3 regions of the uncultured Haliea sp. genome follow, and region 3 is predicted to be linked to each of the others. Evidence: predicted binding sites of a transcription regulator. Region 3 holds the regulator's gene; each other region holds the start of a gene.
What was found. Region 3 encodes sigma-54, which starts transcription at its own class of promoters, with help from an activator protein. Its sites were predicted from a motif close to TGGCACANNNNTTGCNNT; they were not measured.
Positions count from the first base shown of each region.

Region 1: AACZ17_RS09875 (TorF family putative porin) is a predicted target of sigma-54. The motif match lies at 1,731-1,748, and genes of this name have one in related genera.
Region 2: AACZ17_RS09930 (putative urea ABC transporter substrate-binding protein) is a predicted target of sigma-54. The motif match lies at 1,481-1,498, and genes of this name have one in related genera.

Region 1 covers NZ_CAXBAE010000007.1:57,542-63,762, reverse strand. The annotation lists gene AACZ17_RS09885 (ammonium transporter) at 1-532, opposite strand, end outside; gene glnK (P-II family nitrogen regulator) at 565-903, opposite strand; gene AACZ17_RS09875 (TorF family putative porin) at 966-1,640, opposite strand; gene AACZ17_RS09870 (accessory factor UbiK family protein) at 1,947-2,207, shown strand; gene AACZ17_RS09865 (YifB family Mg chelatase-like AAA ATPase) at 2,250-3,752, shown strand; gene paaN (phenylacetic acid degradation protein PaaN) at 3,779-5,470, opposite strand; gene AACZ17_RS09855 (winged helix-turn-helix transcriptional regulator) at 5,544-6,221, opposite strand, start outside.
Region 2 covers NZ_CAXBAE010000007.1:67,877-74,097, reverse strand. The annotation lists gene AACZ17_RS09935 (ABC transporter permease subunit) at 1-172, opposite strand, end outside; gene AACZ17_RS09930 (putative urea ABC transporter substrate-binding protein) at 232-1,272, opposite strand; guanidine-I (ykkC/yxkD leader) riboswitch at 1,336-1,439, opposite strand; gene AACZ17_RS09925 (sugar phosphate isomerase/epimerase) at 1,840-2,712, shown strand; gene AACZ17_RS09920 (fatty acid desaturase) at 2,705-3,718, shown strand; gene AACZ17_RS09915 (ABC transporter permease) at 3,791-4,528, shown strand; gene AACZ17_RS09910 (ABC transporter substrate-binding protein) at 4,557-5,582, shown strand; gene AACZ17_RS09905 (ABC transporter ATP-binding protein) at 5,579-6,221, shown strand, end outside.
Region 3 covers NZ_CAXBAE010000001.1:480,411-486,631, reverse strand. The annotation lists gene mgtE (magnesium transporter) at 1-207, opposite strand, end outside; gene AACZ17_RS02270 (HPr family phosphocarrier protein) at 304-573, opposite strand; gene rapZ (RNase adapter RapZ) at 576-1,430, opposite strand; gene ptsN (PTS IIA-like nitrogen regulatory protein PtsN) at 1,439-1,897, opposite strand; gene raiA (ribosome-associated translation inhibitor RaiA) at 1,906-2,193, opposite strand; gene AACZ17_RS02250 (RNA polymerase factor sigma-54) at 2,301-3,788, opposite strand; gene lptB (LPS export ABC transporter ATP-binding protein) at 3,930-4,655, opposite strand; gene lptA (lipopolysaccharide transport periplasmic protein LptA) at 4,633-5,211, opposite strand; gene lptC (LPS export ABC transporter periplasmic protein LptC) at 5,192-5,752, opposite strand; gene AACZ17_RS02230 (HAD hydrolase family protein) at 5,752-6,221, opposite strand, start outside.

The sequences.
Region 1 (6,221 bases), on a different contig from region 3:
AGTCGCTGTAGGACAGCTCACCGATGAACGGAACCGCCTTGCCACCCCAGGTCCAGCCGCCCTCGATGGGGTAGATGAAGCCGGTCATGACAACGGCAAAGGCCAGGAACGCCCACAGTTTCATGCGTTCGGCAACTGCACCGGACACAATCGACATGGCCGTGGCGACAAACACCACCTGGAAGAAGAAGTCGGATGCGCCGGAGTACACCGAGTCGCCACCGAAACCGGCTTCCGCGGAGTCCGCCAGCACCGCTGCCACCGCCGCATCATCCATCTGCGCCACGGTGGTCACACCGGACAGGAAGAAGCCGCCGTCGTACATGAACTGGTAACCGCAGATCAGGTACATGGTGCACGCAATGGCGTACAGGGCCACGTTCTTGGTCAGGATTTCCGTCGTGTTCTTGGCGCGCACCAGGCCCGCCTCCAACATCGCGAAGCCGGCCGCCATCCACATCACGAGGGCGCCGCACACCAGGAAATAAAAGGTGTCCATCGCGTACTGTAATTCAAATATCTGGTTTTCCATGGGAATCACTCTCGTAGTTAGTCTCGGTGGATTTAGATGGCGTCTTCGCCGGTCTCGCCGGTACGAATACGAATCACCTGCTCCAGCGTGGACACGAACACCTTGCCGTCACCGATCTTGCCGGTGTTGGCGGCCCGGGTGATGGCTTCGATGGTCTTGTCAGCCAGCCCTTCGGCAACAGCCACTTCAATCTTCACCTTGGGCAGGAAGTCCACGACATACTCCGCACCCCGGTACAACTCGGTGTGCCCCTTCTGGCGCCCGAAGCCCTTCACCTCGGTGACGGTGATGCCCTGCACACCGATCTCGGAAAGTGCCTCGCGCACGTCGTCCAGTTTGAATGGCTTGACGATAGCCGTTATTAATTTCATGTCAGTCTCCAGGTATCAGCAGGGCGCCCCGCAGGGCGCCGTAGGTTTCAGTCCCGAAACGCTTAGAGGCTCTTCGAGATGGAGAACACGATGCGATCATCCGCAGCGTCCACATCGTCAAGATCCGTTCCGATCAGGGCCAGCGCGAAGTCCAGCTCCATGGCGCTGTAACCGAAGGTCACGCCGTAATCCGTGTAGCTGTCGGCGCCATCTTCCCAGTAGTCGTCCTGGTCGGTGTCGGTGAAGCCGATGTTGAAGTCGACGGTGAGAACGTCGGTCAGGCTCAGGGAGTAGCCGGCGGAGTAGTACATGTACTCGGGGCCGCCGTCACCAAACTCGTCTGAGTACACAAAGCCAACGCTGAAGTCGGCGTAGCTCAGGCCCAGGGCGTATTCGATGTAGTCGAGGGAAGACTCACCCTCGTAATCGAAGTAGAAGAAGCCCACGTCGTAGCCGAAGCCGCCGTCGGTTTCACCGGCGTAGCCGAAGTAATAATCCATCTCGGTGGTAGCACCACCGAAGGCGACGTTGGAGGCCCAGATGCCGGCGTACAGGCCGGAATCACCCGACCAGTCGAAGCCGCCCTGGATGGCGCCTTTCTCGTCAGTCTGCGAGATACCGCGGAACACGTAATCCGTGGCGAGGGTCACGTTGCCGGAGATCTCTGCCTGGGCAGAAACAGCGCCTGCGAACAGGACGGCGGCGACAGAAGCGGGAAGCAGTTTTTTGTGCAGCATGTGTGGTTCTCCTTGGTTTGGCAGTCAAAAAAAATCTGTGCCAGGCACGGAACTTTTTTGCTCTGCATAATTCGCGTTTGCACCCCGGTCTTTGCAGGTGCTGTGCCAACCAGAAAAAAAACCATTATTTACAAAGCGTTAAGGGATTTTGGGGCTCGCTGCACGCGATTTCCGCCAGGGGTCAACGGCAGCGACGCGCACCATTAGGATGCACCGCACCCTATTGGTGCACCAAGATGATCTGTGCGCCGTTTTGCAATTCCTCTACACTGCGACCTGTCCTGTCTGGCAGAGGAAATGCGCATTATGGCCCTGAAACCACCGCCGATCAGTGAAGTACTGCAGCAGATGTCGGCCCTGGTCGGCAGTCCGGGCCTGCGCGCGGAAGTCGACAGGGGCGCGCGCGCCCTGGCGCAGTCCGCATTGGGCAAACTGGACGTTGTCAGCCGCGAGGAGTTTGACGCGCAGGCCGCGATACTGGCCCGCACCCGGGCCAGGGTCGCCGAGTTGGAAGCTGAACTGGAGGCCCTGACGCGAGAGTTCGAGTCGCTGAAACCCCAAACCTGACCTCTCCACTCACCGGAGAGGCTCTGTGCTCAAGGATGAGCCATGGAACTGTCTGTTGTTTACAGCCGCGCTGCAGTAGGCATTGAAGCCCCCCTGGTCCAGGTGGAAACCCACCTGGGCAACGGGCTGCCGGCTTTCCAGATTGTCGGACTACCGGAAACCGCTGTCCGGGAGAGCCGCGACCGGGTGCGTTGTGCACTGCAACAAGCCCATTTCGAGTTTCCGGATCGCCGTATTACCGTGAACCTTGCGCCGGCTGACCTGCCCAAGGAGGGTGGGCGCTTCGATCTGCCCATCGCGCTGGGTATTCTTGCGGCTTCCGGGCAGTTGCCAGCGGCTGCTCTGACCGCCCACGAATTTATTGGAGAGCTGGCCCTGACCGGTGCCGTGCGCCCGGTGCCGGGCATCATCCCTGCTGCGCTTGCCTGCAGCGCGGCAGATCGCGCCCTGGTCACCCCGGCGGCGAGTGCTGCGCTGGCCGCCGCCGTCCCCGGGAGCCGTATCATCGCCGCAGAGGACCTGCTCACGCTGTGTGCCCACCTCAACGGCCGCCACAGACTGTCAGTACAGGAACACGAGCCACAGCCGCAACCGGCGATGCCCTACCCCGACCTGGCGGACGTCGCCGGGCAGGCGCTGGCGCGGCGCGCGCTCGAAATAGCGGCCTCTGGCAATCACAATCTGCTCCTGGTGGGGCCACCCGGTACGGGAAAAACCCTGTTGGCGAGCCGTTTACCCGGCCTCCTGCCTCCGCCGGACACGCAGGAGGCCCTAACCTGCGCGGCCCTGCACAGCTTTCACGACAGCACCAGCGTGGAACACCTCTGGCGGCGGCCCTTTCGCCACCCGCACCACAGTGCCAGCGCCGCGGCACTCATTGGCGGCGGCGCGCGACCACGGCCGGGCGAGGCCAGCCTTGCCCATGGCGGTGTTCTGTTTCTCGACGAACTGCCGGAATTCAGCCGCCAGGCGCTGGAAATGCTGCGCGAGCCCCTGGAGGCCGGCGCCGTCACGCTGTCCCGCGCTGCACACAAATTCACCTATCCCGCGCGGTTTCAACTGATCGGGGCAATGAACCCCTGCCCCTGCGGCTACTATGGCGACCCGGAGCACAGCTGCCGCTGCACCAGCGAGCACATCCAGCGCTACCGGCACCGACTGTCAGGTCCACTGCTCGACCGTATCGATCTGCATGTCAGCATGCAACGACTGCCGGCGCGCCTACTGCTGGAAACACAAGCGAAAGGGGAATCGTCAGCCGCCGTGCGGGAACGTGTGCTGGCGGCCCGACAACGGCAGCAGGCACGCCAGGGGTGCAACAACGCCGCGCTGTCGGCACAGGCTCTGGCGACACAGTGCGTGATGCGGCCCGCAGCACGCCAACAGCTCGAGCAAGCGGCCGATGCGCTGCAGCTTTCGGGGCGAGGCCTGCACCGCAGCCTGCGCGTGGCGCAGACACTGGCGGATATGGAGGGTGCCGACTGTATCGACCTGCAGCACGTCACCGAGGCACTCGCCTTCCGCGAGCCCATGCCGTTGCCGTGAGCGGGGCCCTCCTGCCCTGCGCTCGCTCAGGCGCCGCCTGGCGCTGGCCCCATGAATTTACTTTGCACAATACGGAAGCGGTTGCTGACAAACGCCAGATCCGCGAGGCAGGCGTTACCTGCCGGGTTCAGGCCGGTGACATGAAAGTCTGAGTAGGCGGCGGCAAAATTGATCGGCATGCCGGTGAGGTTGCAGGCCACGGACGCGCCCGCAGCGTGATAGGCGTCCACAGCCTCGGCGAGGAATGCCGGGTCCGTCGAGTACACATGGGAGGTGATCGCACCACAGTCGCGGGCATTGCCGGTGGCATCCTGCAGACAGGCGTGCGCATCGGCATTGGCAATGATGAACGACACCGGCCCGAACACCTCTTCCCGGTACCAGTCACGATCCGCCTCGGTGGCAGCAATGACCAGCGGCGTCGCCGTACGTGCGGCCGGGTACCCCGGGTTTGCATAGGGGGCCGAGTCGCGCAGGATGCGCTGCTGCGCTTTGGCCAGCCCGCGATAGCGATCGACATTGGCTTGCACCGCCGGGTCAAACAACGTGCCACAGAGCGTCGCTGCAGCGCGCGGGTCGGCCAACCAGCCGTCCACCGCATCACAGATTGCAGCAGCAACCTCGGCGTGCGGTATGGAGTGACCGGCCACGCGCACCCCCGTGGCCGGTATGTGAATATTCTGCACGCTGGTGCACATCTGGGCCGAGGCCTGGCAGAGGGAGTGGGCGATGGCCCGCGCCGTTGCCGCCAGGTCATCGGTAGACTCCAGCACCACCGAATTGCAGCCCGCGGTTTCCGTGTACACCTGCTTCCCCGGGCAGTTCTGCTCCAGCCAGCTGCCGAAACGCGGACTTCCGGTAAAGTCGATAATGGCGGTGTCCGGATGCTGGATCAGCGGCAGGGTGGCGGGTTCGGCGCGGGTATCCGCCGCCAGCGTCACCAGATTGGGATCGAAACCCGCCTCTGCCAGCACCTCGCGGCAGACACGTGCCACCATGGCGACCGGCAGCGTTGCAGCCGGGTGGGGCTTCAACACCACCGGGTTACCCGTGGCCAGGGATGCGCACAGAGCCGGGTAGGTATTCCACAGCGGAAACGTGGCACAACAGATCACCACACCCACGCCGCGGGGCACCAGACGGTAGCGCTTGCTGAGGCTGGCGACACCGTCGCGACCGAACTGTCGCTCCCAGTACGCAGTGGCCGGCACATCCTGCATGGCCTTGTGGGCGTAGGCCAAAGCCTCCAGACCGCGGTCCAGCGCATTGGCGCCGCTGCCCGCAAATGCCATGACATAGGACTGGCCTGAGGTGTGCATGGTGGCATGCGCATTTTCAAACAGCTGTTCGCCGCAGCGCTGCAAGATTTCCAGGCACACGCCCACGCGCGCTTCAGGCGTCGCTGCCGCCCAGGCGGGGCGCGCGGCGTTGATCGCGGGGAACAGCGCGGCAGGGTCCACCCTGGGATAACGCACGCCCAGCGGCTCGCCGGTGTAGGGAGACACCTCCTCACCCACCCGGCCCGCCTCAGCCGGCTGTGACAGCGGGAAATCCTTGCCCAGCAGGGCCTCGAAACGCGCCTGACCAGCGGCAGGCTTTTCCTCTCCGTGGATCTTGCTGCTGGGGTTTTCCGGCCAGCCACTCCAGGCATAGCGGTGGGCGCAGGCATCCAGCGCCTTGGTCAGCAGATCCTGGTGTTTGGCGAACAGGGCACTCATCGGGCTCTCCCTCGGCAGTGACAGTATGACCGGGCACACTGCCACAACAAGGTCTGTTTATGCAAGCAAATGCCTAGGCTGGCTCCCCGGGCCCTATGGTGAAGTCCACATGATGCGCGCTCAGTTCTTCTCCGCAGTGGTTGCAGACCACCTCACCGTGCAGACTCTCGCCACAGAGCGTATGCGTGAGACACATCGGCCGCCCCGCCCCGTTCGGGTCGCACCAGCGGTCTCCCCATTGCAGCAAGGTCAGAAAATAGGGAAACAGGTCCCATCCCATGGCGGTGAGTTCGTAGCCGTGGCGCAGGGGCCTCTGCTGGTAGGGCCGCGTGACAAACACACCCCGCTGCACCAGAAAGCGCATGCGGTCGGACAGAATGTTGGTCGCCACCGGTAATTCCTGGTGGAACTCATCGAAACGCTGCAAGCCATGAAAAGCCAGGGCAATGACATTCGCCGTCCAGCGGTCACCGACCAGGTCGATCAGGTTGCGATACACGCTGTGTTCGCCGGGAACGTCGCTCGCCGACAGGGAAGAGCGCCGGCGCACCTTCTTGTCGCGCACATCGCGGGTGGCACCGGGGCCCGGGTGGTAGGTGACATCGCGGCCGTGTACGTCCTTCCGGCAGGTGCTGCAGCGCAGGCGCGGCTGTAGGACGTTACCGCAGGTGCGGTGACGCAGGTGCACCCGACCCGCCGTCGGCGGCGGAAAATAGCGCTCCTCCCACGCCACCGCCATCAGCGACATCTG
Region 2 (6,221 bases), on a different contig from region 3:
GCTGTATGGCATCGCCGATCTGCGCGAAGCTGGGCAGCAGTTTGTCTGCGGGGTTTTCCGCCAATCGGGCATCCGAAGCCAGCATGTACAGCAGCACCAGTGCCACAAAAGGCAACAGGGTAAGCAGCACGCGCAGCATCGGCGCAGGTGTCTGGTTAATCAGGCGTTTCATGATCAATCCTTGATGGGGTGGAGCACGGGAGAGCAACGCTCCCGTGCCCTGCCGTGGGCCTAGAGTTCGCCGTCCAGGGCCATTTGCATGTAGGTCGGATCAAAACGCAGCTTGATGTTATTGCTATCACCGTAGACGCCCGCGGGTGTCTCCACACCGATGAACGTGGCACCAGGCGCGCCCTCACCCAGCAAGCCGTGTTTGTGCGAGAACTCCGCCACCGTCTGCATGGTGGCCTTCACCTGCTCGCTGTTGGTCAGGGCCAGCGCTTCCGCCGGGGTGTAGAACATTTCGGTGCTGGCCAGTTGCGACTCAAAACCTGCAAGGTCGGTACCGGACAGTTCCGCCAGGAAGGTCTTGGCGGCGGTCGCGCGCTCATCGCCACCGTTCATGTGTGCCATGATTTCGTACCACGCCCCGGTCAGCGCCTTGCCCAGCGCCGGGTAGGCCGCCAGCGTCTCGGTGTTGATGATCAACAGGTCGATCACCTCGCCGGGGATCTGGGAGGAGTCGAATACGAGGTGGCTGTCTGGCATGGCGGCCACTTCACTCAACAGGGGATTCCAGGTCGCGACTGCCGTCACACCGGGTGTCGCATAGACCGCCACCATATCGGCGTCCGAGGTGTTCACCACCTGGACATCGCGCTCGGTAAGACCCACGCTTTCCAGGCCGCGGGCCAGCAGATAGTGGGACACGCTTAGCTCGACCAGATTCACGGTCTGCCCCTTGATGTCCGCCATTGAGTCCTTGCCTTTGAGCACGATACCGTCATTGCCGTTGGAAAAGTCGCCGACGATCAGCGCCGTGCTGTCCACACCGCCCGCCGCCGGAATGGTCAGCGCATCCATGTTCGTCATGGTGCAGGCATCGAACTCGCCCATGCTGTACTGGTTGATGGATTCGATGTAGTCGTTGATCTGCACCACTTCGATATTGATGCCGTATTTGTCGGCCCACTTCTTCACGATGCCCTGTTCGGCACCGTAGGCCCAGGGTACCCAGCCGACGTAGATCGACCAGCAGATCTTGAAGCTGTCGCGGGCCGATGCCGTTGACGACAACATCACAAGGAGCAGGAATAGGGTAAATCGCTTCATGGTGTACCTCTCAGTCGGGTTGGGTCGGTTGATCACAGAGTACCCCCGGCATTTCGCCTTCAGTTCTCCCGGGCTTTTATCCCGCCGTGTAACCCTTCACCGAAAGGTCGAGTGCTCTCGGACCAGTCACCACCGGTACAGTGGTCGGAACCCTAGCGCTCTATTGGTTTTCATGTCACGTCATGTCAGGAGTACGGACAGGTAAGGCAAAGCAGGAACCATGCCAGAACCGTCAATCCCGCCGACAGCGGCCACACTGCGACCCTGAGCGCGGTACGCTGCACCGGAAAATGCACCAAATGCATGCCCTGCGCCATTCTGGTGCATCGCGCCAGGGCGCCCGGGCTGGCGGACGGAGTGACCCCGAACGCCGCTCGCCGCCACCGCCGCGACCTGCACCAAAAAGGACGCGGGATGCACACCTCGCGGTGCATCGCCCCGCGACACACCCGAGTCAATCTTTACCGATCCGGTATTTTTTATTATTTTTCAATAGGTTGTGATTATACATACATCTTGGCATGGAAGTTGCTCCTCGGTATAGAGCACGCTATCCAGGATCAGATCATGCAATTACGCACCTTTAAAACCCTGTGGGGCCACACAGGCAGCATCGACCAGGGCGCCCTGCTCGCCCGCACTGCAGGGTGTGCCGGCTTAGAGGCGCCGGCAATACACAGCGCGCCCGGGCACCTCGAGCAACTCGCCAGTGCGCTGCAGACACATGAGCTGGAGTGGATCCAGGAAATCTGCACCGCGGGCTCCTACGTTCCCCGGCGAGACGCCAGCGTCAGCGAACACCTCGAGGACCTGGAGGCACAGATTGTGCTGGGCAAACCTCTCGCGCCACGCTTTATCAACGTGATGGGCGGCTGCGATGCCTGGCCCGTTCAGGACAGCGTGGACTTCTTCAGGGCGGCCATGGATATCGCCGACCGGCACGATGTGCTCTGCTCCTTCGAGACACACCGTGGACGCAGCTTCTATTGCCCCTGGAACACTGTGGCGATTCTGCAGGCGCTGCCGGCACTGAAAATCACCTGTGACTTCAGCCATTGGGTGGTCGTCTGCGAACGCCTGATGGACAGTGAGTGGGACGCCGTCACCCTGGCCGCGCAACACGCACACCACATTCACGGGCGCATCGGTTATGACCAGGGGCCCCAGGTGCCCCACCCCGGCGCACCCGAGTATGCCGACGCACTGGCCAGTCACCAGCGCTGCTGGGAGGCCATCTGGCAGGCGCAGCAGGCGCGGGGCTACAGCGAAACAACACTGACGCCGGAATTCGGGCCCGATGGCTATCTGCACCACCTGCCGTTTACCAACGCCCCCATCGCAGACCTCTGGGAACTCAACCGCTGGATTGGCGCCGAGGAGCAAAGGCACTTCGCGCGCTGGTCGCATGCCAACGCCACCAAGGAGGCCCGTCATGCGTGACGCTCTCAAACTGCGCGACCCCGCGGGCGCGCACTACACGCTGCTGGTGCTCGCCTATATTGCACTGACCTATACAGGCGGCTGGGCGGCGCTGTTCCAGCCCAGTGCGGCGGTCAACGCGCTGGGCGTTGTCGTGCTGGCACACAGCATGCTGATCGCCGCCTACCTGCTGCACGATTGCGGACACAACGCGGTGTTCATGTCGGCGAAGACCAACGCGGCACTGGGCAAGGTTCTCAACTGGATAACCGGCAGCTGCTACGGGCGCTTTGAGGATATCCGCTACAAGCACATGCGCCACCATGTCGACAACTACGACCCCGTGGTGTGGGACTACCGCAGCTTCCTGAAACGCCACCCCGGCCTCGCGAGGCTGGTGCATGCCGCGGAATGGGCCTACATACCCGCCGTTGAAATCATGATGCACACCATGCTGGTCCTCGCACCCTGGGTGATCGAGTCCAAACGCGCTCAACGCGGTCGTGTGCTGCGCGTATTGCTGGTTCGTGGTGCACTGCTCGGGCTGGTACTGTTCATCAGCCCCGTTGCCTTCCTGCTGTACGCGCTGGCGCAGCTGTTGCTGCTCACTGCCCTGCGCTTCATGGATTGCTACCAGCACAACTACGAGGTGATCTTTAATCTCGACGACCCGGATACAGTGTTTCCCCACAAGGGTGATGCCAAGTACGAACAGCGCAACACCTACAGCAACCTCCTGTCACACCGCTTTCCCGCCATCAACCTGCTGGTGCTCAATTTCTGCTATCACAATGCACACCACGAGAAGCCCACGCTGGGCTGGTACCGCCTGCCAGAGCTGCATCGCAGCATGCAGCCCGACGTCGAGGCACAGACACTGGGTTTTGTGCCGCAGGCGCGTGCCTTTCACAAACACCGGGTGGCACGCATTTACGCTGAAGAATACGGCGCCGATGAGGTAAAGACCTCACTCAACGAGGGGCGCGCGGTCGGTGTCGACGCGCTCAGCTTCCTGACGGCGTTCTAGATCGCGATGCATCAGGCCAACCCGCTATTCAGTTCCGCCCGCAGAGTCGCTGCCGTCGCCGGCTCCCGAACTGTGCTGGGCATTCTGGGCTGGGCGCTGTTCATCGGCGGCTGGTGGCTTGCCGCGCATGCCGAGATCGCGCCACCGCGCCTGTTTCCCGGGCCGGAAAAAGTGTTTACCAGTTTGTATGAATTACTGGTGGAGAAGGATTTTGCCAGCGATATCTGGGCGAGCGTGAAGCGCATTCTGCTCAGTTTCGGCATCGCCGTGGCGATTGCCCTGCCGCTGGGTCTGCTGATGGGCGCCTACCGTCCCATCGATCGCGTACTGGGCCCGGTAGCCAGCGCCTTCCGCTACCTGCCGGCACCGGCGTTCATCCCACTGTTACTGATGTGGCTGGGCACCGGGGACGAGCAGAAAATCGCCCTGTTGGTGATCGGCGTGCTGTTTTTCCTCATCATCATGCTCGCCGACGTTACCCGCCAGGTGCCCAGGGTATACATCGAAACCGCCCGCACCCTCGGCCTGCGCGCGCCCCAGATTCTGCTTTCGGTCACGTTCAGGGCCAGCCTGCCAGGCTATCTGGATGTGCTGCGACAGATGCTGGCGGTGAGCTGGACGTATCTGGTAATCGCCGAAATCGTCGCCGCCACCGATGGCATTGGCGCCATGATGATGCGCGCCAAGCGCTTTGTGCATATTGACGACATCATGGCCGGCATTCTGGTCATCGGCCTGCTCGGCCTGCTTTTTGACGCACTGTTCAAACTGCTGCATCGCACTGCGTTTCGTTACCTCGAGTCCCACTAGCAGCACTCAACCGCAAAGGAGCACCACTATGCGCTATATTCGATCCGGTATTGCCATCCTGGCCCTGGCCCTGGGGTCGGCCACCCAGGCCGCTGACCCCGTGAAACTCTCACTCTTTTCCTGGCCCGGCTACGGGTTCTGGTTTATCGCCAAGGAGAAGGGCCTGACCGAGGGGTTGGAGCTCGACATCAGCATCATCGAGGATCCCTACCAGAGCTTCGCCCTGATGACGGCGGGGGAACTCCACGCCACCTCAAGCACCGCGGAGTATGGTCCCATTGCGGCCGACAAGGACGTTGGCATCAAGCTGGTGACCTACACCAATCCGTCCTACGGCACGGATAAAATCATCCTCGCACCCGGCATCACCAGCGCGGAGCAGCTCAAAGGCCAGACAGTCGCAGTGCTGGAGGGTGGCCTGACACAGATCTTCATGGCTGAATGGCTCACCGACAACGGCGTGGGAATCAATGAAGTCACCTTCACCAACCTGATCATGGACGATGCCGTGGGCGCGATGGTGGGCGGCACCGCGGCCGCCGCGGAATTCTGGGAACCCTTTGGCTCCCAGGTGCTTGAAGCCATGCCAGGCGCCACGGTGGCAGCAGACTCCACCGAGGAAAAGTACATCACCACGGCGCTGCTGGGCGACGCCCTCTACATGAGCACGGCCTTCCTGGAGCAGCGGCCTGAAGACGCGGCCAAACTCACCCGGGCCTACTTCAACGCCGTGGATTTCTGGAAGACAAACACCGCGGAAGCCAACCAGATCATCGCAGATGGCCTGCAGTTCACGGTGGCGGACGTCGAGCAGGTGCTGGGCAGCACGGGCGACATTCTCAAGGGCGGTATCTTCGTCTTCGACCGCGACCAGGCCGCGATCTTCATGGGCCTGAAAGACGGTGAACTGCCCCTCGGAATTGCCGCCGACGGCATGCAGAACCACTGGGATATCACCACGGACTGGTGGTTGAAGTTTGGCTTCATCGACAAGGCCATGCCGATGGCGGCCGGGGTCGACACGACGCCGCTGGCGGCAGCGCTGAACAAATGACCGCAGGCACACACAGCGGACTTACCGTCTCGGGCGTCAGCAAGCGTTTTCTGCTGCGCTCGGGACAAACCCTGACCGCGCTGGACAACATCAACTTCGAACTGCCAAAAACCGGGGTCGGGGTGTTACTGGGACCGTCCGGTTGCGGTAAATCCACCTTGCTGCGGATTATTGCCGGCCTGGAGACACAGGATGAAGGCGACATCACCGTGGATGGCAGCACCGTCCTCGGGCCCGGTATAGACCGCGGCATGGTCTTCCAGAACTACAGCTCCTTTCCCTGGCTGACCGTAGAGGAAAACGTCGCGTTCGGCCTGAAAGCCCGGGGCGAGGCGCTCAGCCTGCGCGAGGGGGTGGTTCCGTATTTCATCAAGGCAGTCAAGCTGGATGGCTTCGAACGCGCCTACCCCCACCAGCTCTCGGGCGGCATGCAGCAACGCGTCGCCATCGCCCGCAGCCTGGCCAGTAATCCGTCACTGCTGTTGATGGATGAACCCTTCGGCGCACTGGACCCGGAAACACGCTGGCAGATGCAGAGCCTGCTGTTGGAAATTGTCCATCAGGAACGTACCACTGTGCTGATGGTGTCCCACGACATCGAGGAAGCGCTGTATCTGGGTGACGTGGTGTTTTTTATGG
Region 3 (6,221 bases):
GAGCTCATTGATGACGTCGCCTTCGTTCTCCAGTTCCACCATCTGCCACAGGATGTGGCGGAATTTGGGCGGCGAAGACTCCAGCAGGTGGGCGACATCGGCAGCAGGCAGTCCATTGAGCATGCGTTTGACGTCAGCGAACGTGCCACTCCCCAGTGCCTGGGACAGGCGTTCGAGTCTTGCCTGTGATGATGAGGGCTGCGCCATGGCTTACGGGTCCGCGGAAAAGGTGCTGGTGGCAATGCAGCGCAGATTATCCGGCAAAGCGCCGGGCGTAACAATGTGGCGGGGGGTCAGTGTGACCTATTCACCTTCATCAAACCGGTTTTCGACCAGCGTGCGCAATGCCTCCAGGGCAGCTTCCTCGTCGTGGCCATCGACCTCGATGTCGAGCACGGTGCCTTGCCCTGCCGCCAGCATCATGATGGACATGATGCTTTTGCCGTCGACCATCTCGCCATTGCGGCCCGCCCGTACAGTGCTGCTGTAGGCCGCAGTACAGCTCACGAACTTGGCGGCGGCGCGTGCATGCAAGCCGAGTTTGTTGATGATGGTGAGTTGCGCTTGAATCACGGTTACTGCAGTTCCCGGTGGCGAATATGAACCTGCGGGTACCGCTCCTTGTAGTGCCGGTAGAGCCTGGCCGCAAGATATACTGACCGATGTTGACCACCGGTACAACCGATCGCCACCGTCATGTAGCTGCGGTTGCTGTCCCGGTACTGCGGCAGCCAGCGATCCAGGTAGTCACAAATGCTCTCGAACAGCTCGCCGGTCATCGGCTGTGCTTCGAGGAAGTCCTGCACTTCCGTGTCCAGTCCATTCTGCAGACGCAGTTCTTTCACCCAGTGGGGGTTGGGCAGCATGCGCACGTCGAACACCAGGTCGGCATCCGTGGGCACGCCGCGTTTGAAGCCAAAGGACTGGATCAGCACTGACATGCTGCCCGAGCTCTCGCCGATCAGTCGCTGCCGTACGGCATCCCGCAGTTCGTAGATGGTCAGCTGGCTGGTGTCCAGTACCAGCGCGGCGGCGCTGGCGATGGGTTCAAGCAACTCGCGCTCGCGCTCGATGGCTTCTGCCAAAGGCATCTGTTCGCCACTCAGGGGGTGTTTGCGCCGGGTTTCGCTGAAGCGCTTGATGAGCACGCTGTCCTGCGCGTCCAGAAACAGGATCTCGCTGTTCACACTGTCCGGTAACGCGTCGACGATGGCGTTGAAGTCCTCGAGATTGCGCCAGGCATTGCGTGCATCAATGCACACCGCGGCGCCGCGGAAATGCTCAAATCCCGGGCGGCTGGCCTCATCGACCAGGGCGGGCAGCAGGGCGGCAGGGAGGTTGTCGATACAGTAAAAGCCCTCGTCCTCCAGCTGATGCAGGGCGGTACTTTTGCCCGACCCGGAGCGGCCTGAAATGATCACCAGGTGCATGGCGCGGGTCAGGCCTGCCACTCGGTCGCCCGCCGGAACAGCGTGGCACTGTCGGGGGCATCGCGCAATGCGTCGCAGAAGCTGGACTGGCTGAACAGGCGGGCGATGCGCGCCAGTATGTCGAGGTGGGCCTGGTGGGCCTCTTCAGGCACCAGAAGCACAAACAGGATATCCACCGGCAGGTCGTCCGGTGCGTCAAAGTCAATCGGCTCCTCCAGTGTGACCAGGCAGCCGATGGGCTGACTGCAATTGGCGATGCGGCAATGCGGGATGGCAATACCGGCACCCAGACCGGTACTGCCCAGGCGCTCGCGCGCGATGAGCTGGGCGAAGATATCCGCCTCGGCAAGCTCCGGACTGGTGTCGCTGACCACACTGGCCAGCGTTTCAAAGAGCCTTTTTTTACTGCTGCCGGGGGCACGGCAGACCGTGCGCCCCGGCGTCAGCAGTTCAGAAAGAACGTGCATGAAAGTTCCTAACGGGCTCGCGCCTTTTCCTTGTGTTTGATGAGCTGGCGGTCGAGCTTGTCGGCCAGTGCGTCAATCGCTGCATACATGTCCTCTGACTCCGCTGCGGCAAAGATGTCCGCGCCTGAAATGTGCACGTTGGCCTCGGCCTTCTGCACCATTTTTTCCACAATCAGGGTGACTTCGGTATTGGTTATCTGGTCGAAATGTCGCTGCAGGCGCTCGAACTTACTCTCCACATATTCACGCAGCGCATGGGTAACCTCTACGTGGTGTCCGCTGACGTTCAATTGCATACCTGACTCCTTCTTCTCATGAAAGCCGGGCTTGTCGCCCGGAACCGGTGTGCCGCGCTCTGCCGGCGGCAACCTGACCACGTACTGCCGGGCAGTACACTGATAGTCTAGACCAATCTCTTGCGCTCATTGGAGGGCGGGATCATCAACATCTCGCGATATTTCGCCACCGTGCGGCGCGCCACCTGCAGACCCTGCTCCTCCAGCACGGCGGCAATCTTGCTGTCGCTGAGCGGTTTGCGCGGGTTTTCCGCCGCCACCAGCTTGCGAATCAGCGCCTTGATCGCGGTGGAAGAGGCCTCGCCACCTTCAGTGGTGCCCACGTGGCTGGAGAAGAAATATTTCAGTTCGAAAATACCCCTCGGCGTGTGCATGTACTTGCGTGTTGTGGCGCGGGATATGGTCGATTCGTGCATCTCGATGGCGTCCGCAATGTCATGCAGCACCAACGGCTTCATGGCCTCTTCGCCATACTCAAGGAAATTGCGCTGGTGTTCCACGATCTTGCTCGCCACTTTCATCAGTGTTTCGTTGCGGCTGTGCAGGCTTTTCAGGAACCAGCGGGCTTCCTGCAGGTTGTCCTTCAGGAAGGTGTTGTCGGCACTGCTGTCGGCGCGACGTATCAGGCTGGCATAGCTGTCATTGATGCGCAGCTTGGGCGCAATGTCAGGGTTGAGCTCGACCACCCAGCGGCCGTTGCGCTTGCTCACGAAAACATCAGGCACCACATACTCCGTGGTGTCTTCGCCAACGCTCTGCCCCGGGTTTGGATCCAGGGTGCGGATCAGGTCCAGCACCTCTTTCAGCTGGGCTTCGCTGAGGCGCATGCGACGCATGATCTGCTTGTAGTCGCCGCTGCCCAGTTGTGCCATGTGCCGGCTGATCATCAGCCGAGCCTGTTCCACGCAGGGCGTACCCGGGGGAAGCTGTTGCAGCTGCACAAGCAGGCATTCCTGCAGGTCGCGTGTACAGACACCGGCCGGCTCAAACTGCTGCAGGCAGTGCAGCACCGCCACGACCTCGTCGAGGTCGATGTCCAGATCCGGCGTCAGCGACTCATGGATATCCTCGATACTGCTCTGCAGGCGTCCGTTGGCGTCGGTCGCATCGATAATGGCCATGGCGATGATGCGATCAGTGTCCGACAGGCGAGTGAGGTTCAGTTGCCAGAGCAGCTGGTCCTGCAGACTGTCGCGGGCGTTGTTGCGCGCGTCAAAATCGCCGTCAAACCCATCCTCTCCCTGGCTCGCGGGGGCCGAGGAGGAGGGCAGCAGGTCATCCCACTGGGTGTCGACAGGGAGTTCATCGGGGAGGGTGTCGGTTTGCCATTCGTCAGCGCTAGCGGCGACGTCGCGCTCTGCCTGTTCCGGAGTGGCTTCTCCGGTGGACTGGCTGTTCTCGGTCGCCAGCGCGCGGGCTTCAGCCTCGGCGTCGTAGTCGTCCTCGGCAAGTTCCAGCAGTGGGTTACTGTCCAGCGCCTGCTGGATCTCCTGCTGCAAATCCAGGGTGCTCAGCTGCAGCAGCTTGATGGCCTGTTGCAGCTGCGGCGTCATTGTCAGCTGTTGGCCAAGCTTGAGTTGAAGCGACTGTTTCATCAACGTACTGGATTCATCCCGGGTACCGCCGCGGGTTGGCTGTGATGCCAGTGTAGCGCTGGCGCAGGTAGCCGCGCAACAGAATGGCGCGAAATTTGCTTGCGGGATTGTGGAGGCGCGGGGCAGGGGTGAGGCCCTGCGTCAAAGCCTGAAGTGCTCGCCCAGATAGACCTTGCGCACGCGGGGGTTTTCCAGCACTTCCTGGGCATTTCCCTCGGCGATGATATGCCCCTCGCCGACGATGTAGGCACGCTCGCAGATGTCGAGGGTTTCGCGGACGTTGTGGTCTGTGATCAACACGCCTATGCCGCGCTTGCGCAGATGAATGATGATGTCCTTGATATCGGAAACCGAGATCGGGTCCACGCCGGCGAAGGGTTCGTCAAGCAGGATGAAGTCGGGCTCGGTCGCCAGTGCGCGGGCGATTTCCACGCGGCGCCGCTCGCCTCCGGACAGTGCCTGGCCGAGGCTGGTGCGCAGGTGAGTCAGGTGGAACTCCTCCAGCAGCCGGTCGCAGTGTGCCAGTCGCTCGGCCTTGCCCAGGTCGGGCCGCGTTTCGAGAATCGCGAGCAGGTTGTCCTGCACGCTCAGCTTGCGGAAAATGGAGGCCTCCTGGGGCAGGTAGCCAAGCCCGCGGCGCGCCCGGTCGTGCATCGCCAGTGACGTGATATCTTCGCCATTCAGTTCGATGCGCCCGGCGTCTGCCGTGATAATGCCAACCACCATGTAGAAGCAGGTGGTTTTACCTGCCCCGTTGGGGCCCAGCAGACCGACCACCTGCCCACTGGAAATCTCCAGCGAGACGTCGATGACCACCTTGCGACCCCGGTAGGCCTTGGCCAGGTTACTCGCCCTGAGTTGCGCCACGCTGCGCCTCTTGTTCGTCGCCTTCCAGCACCTCGGCGGGGATGACGACCTCGACCCGGCCGCCGTCCTCGCGCCGACCGGCGTCGGCCCTGACCCGCTGCTCCGCCATGAAATAATCGATGGTATTGCCGGTAACAATCGAGCCGTCCTGCTCAATCCGCGCTTCGCGGCTGAGTTTCACCCGCTCCTGGGATTTGAAATACTCGATGCTGAGCGCTGCTGCGTGAATAACCGCCTTGTCGGCCGCCGGCTGCTGCTGCATACGCGCCGGGCTGCCTTCCGCCACGATGCGGTCAGCGGCCTCTCGGCCATGGAAGATGGTGAGCTTGTTGGCCTGGATCTGCAGGCTGCCCTGTTGCAGACGCACGTTTCCCGTGTATTCGGTAAAGCCCTCGCGCTCATCGCGCAAGGCCTGATCAGCACTGATTCGAATTGGCTGCTCGCGGTCGCTGGGCAGCGCCTGTGTGGCGCTGGCCAGCAGCAGGCTGATCACCGCAAGCCCGATGCTGAGTGCACGTGGGCCAATGCGACTCCCCTCAGGAGCCTTCCGGAACATAGATCCCCTCCACGCCGGGCATCAGGCGTATGGTTTGGCGCTTCAGGTCTGCGAACATCCCGTCGGCGGTAAGTACATTGTTGCCCTGGGTCACCCTGACCGGGACCTTGGACCTTGCGGTGCGCTGTTTCAGGTTGAGGGTCATGGCGCTGGTTTCCAGAACACCCCCGGCCTTGTCATCAGTCAGCACCACGTCTTTGCGCAATATCAGTATGCCAGTCCGGTGCTTGAGCCGGCCGCGCGTGGCACTGGCCGACCAGGTCTGGTTGTTGCCGTCATGCGAGTAGAACCTTGGCTGCTCCAGATCTGAGACCTCATCGTCACCCCGATGTTCCACACGCACGGCCTCCATGACATGGGCGAGGTTACCGTCTTCCGCATAGGTCAGGCTGCGCGAGTCTAGCAGATAGGTCTGTACAATATCTGCCTGTTGCGCCACGGGTCTGCGCTCCAGCGGACCACCGCCCGTGATGCCCAGGTAGCACGCCACTACGCCGACCAGCACCGCCGCGAGAAGCCATGGACGCCTGCGTCGCTCCATCAGCGGAACTCTGTGAGCAGGTCGTCCCACTGCCCGCGTGCCTGCAACAGCCACTCGGCGGCTTCCCGCACGGCCCCCGCACCACCCGGGGCGCGGCTGCACCAGTCTGCGGCGGCGCGCACCTCCGGCACGGCATCGGACACGGTCATCCCGATTCCTGCCGCGCAAATCGCACCGAGGTCCGGGAGGTCGTCGCCCATGTAGGCACATTCGCTGAGCGTCAGGCCCAGGTGTTCCCCGAGTTCCTGCAGTGCACTGAGCTTGTCTTCACGGCCCTCGTACAGGTCGGCGATGCCCAACTCTGTGGCCCGCCTGGCGACCATATCTGAACGGCGACCGGTAATGATCGCCACCCGGATGCCACAACGCTGCAGCAGCTTGATACCCAGTCCGTCCTTGATATTGAAGGACTTGAGCTCGCTGCCATCGCTGGCGTAGGTCACCCGGCCGTCACTCAGGACGCCGTCGA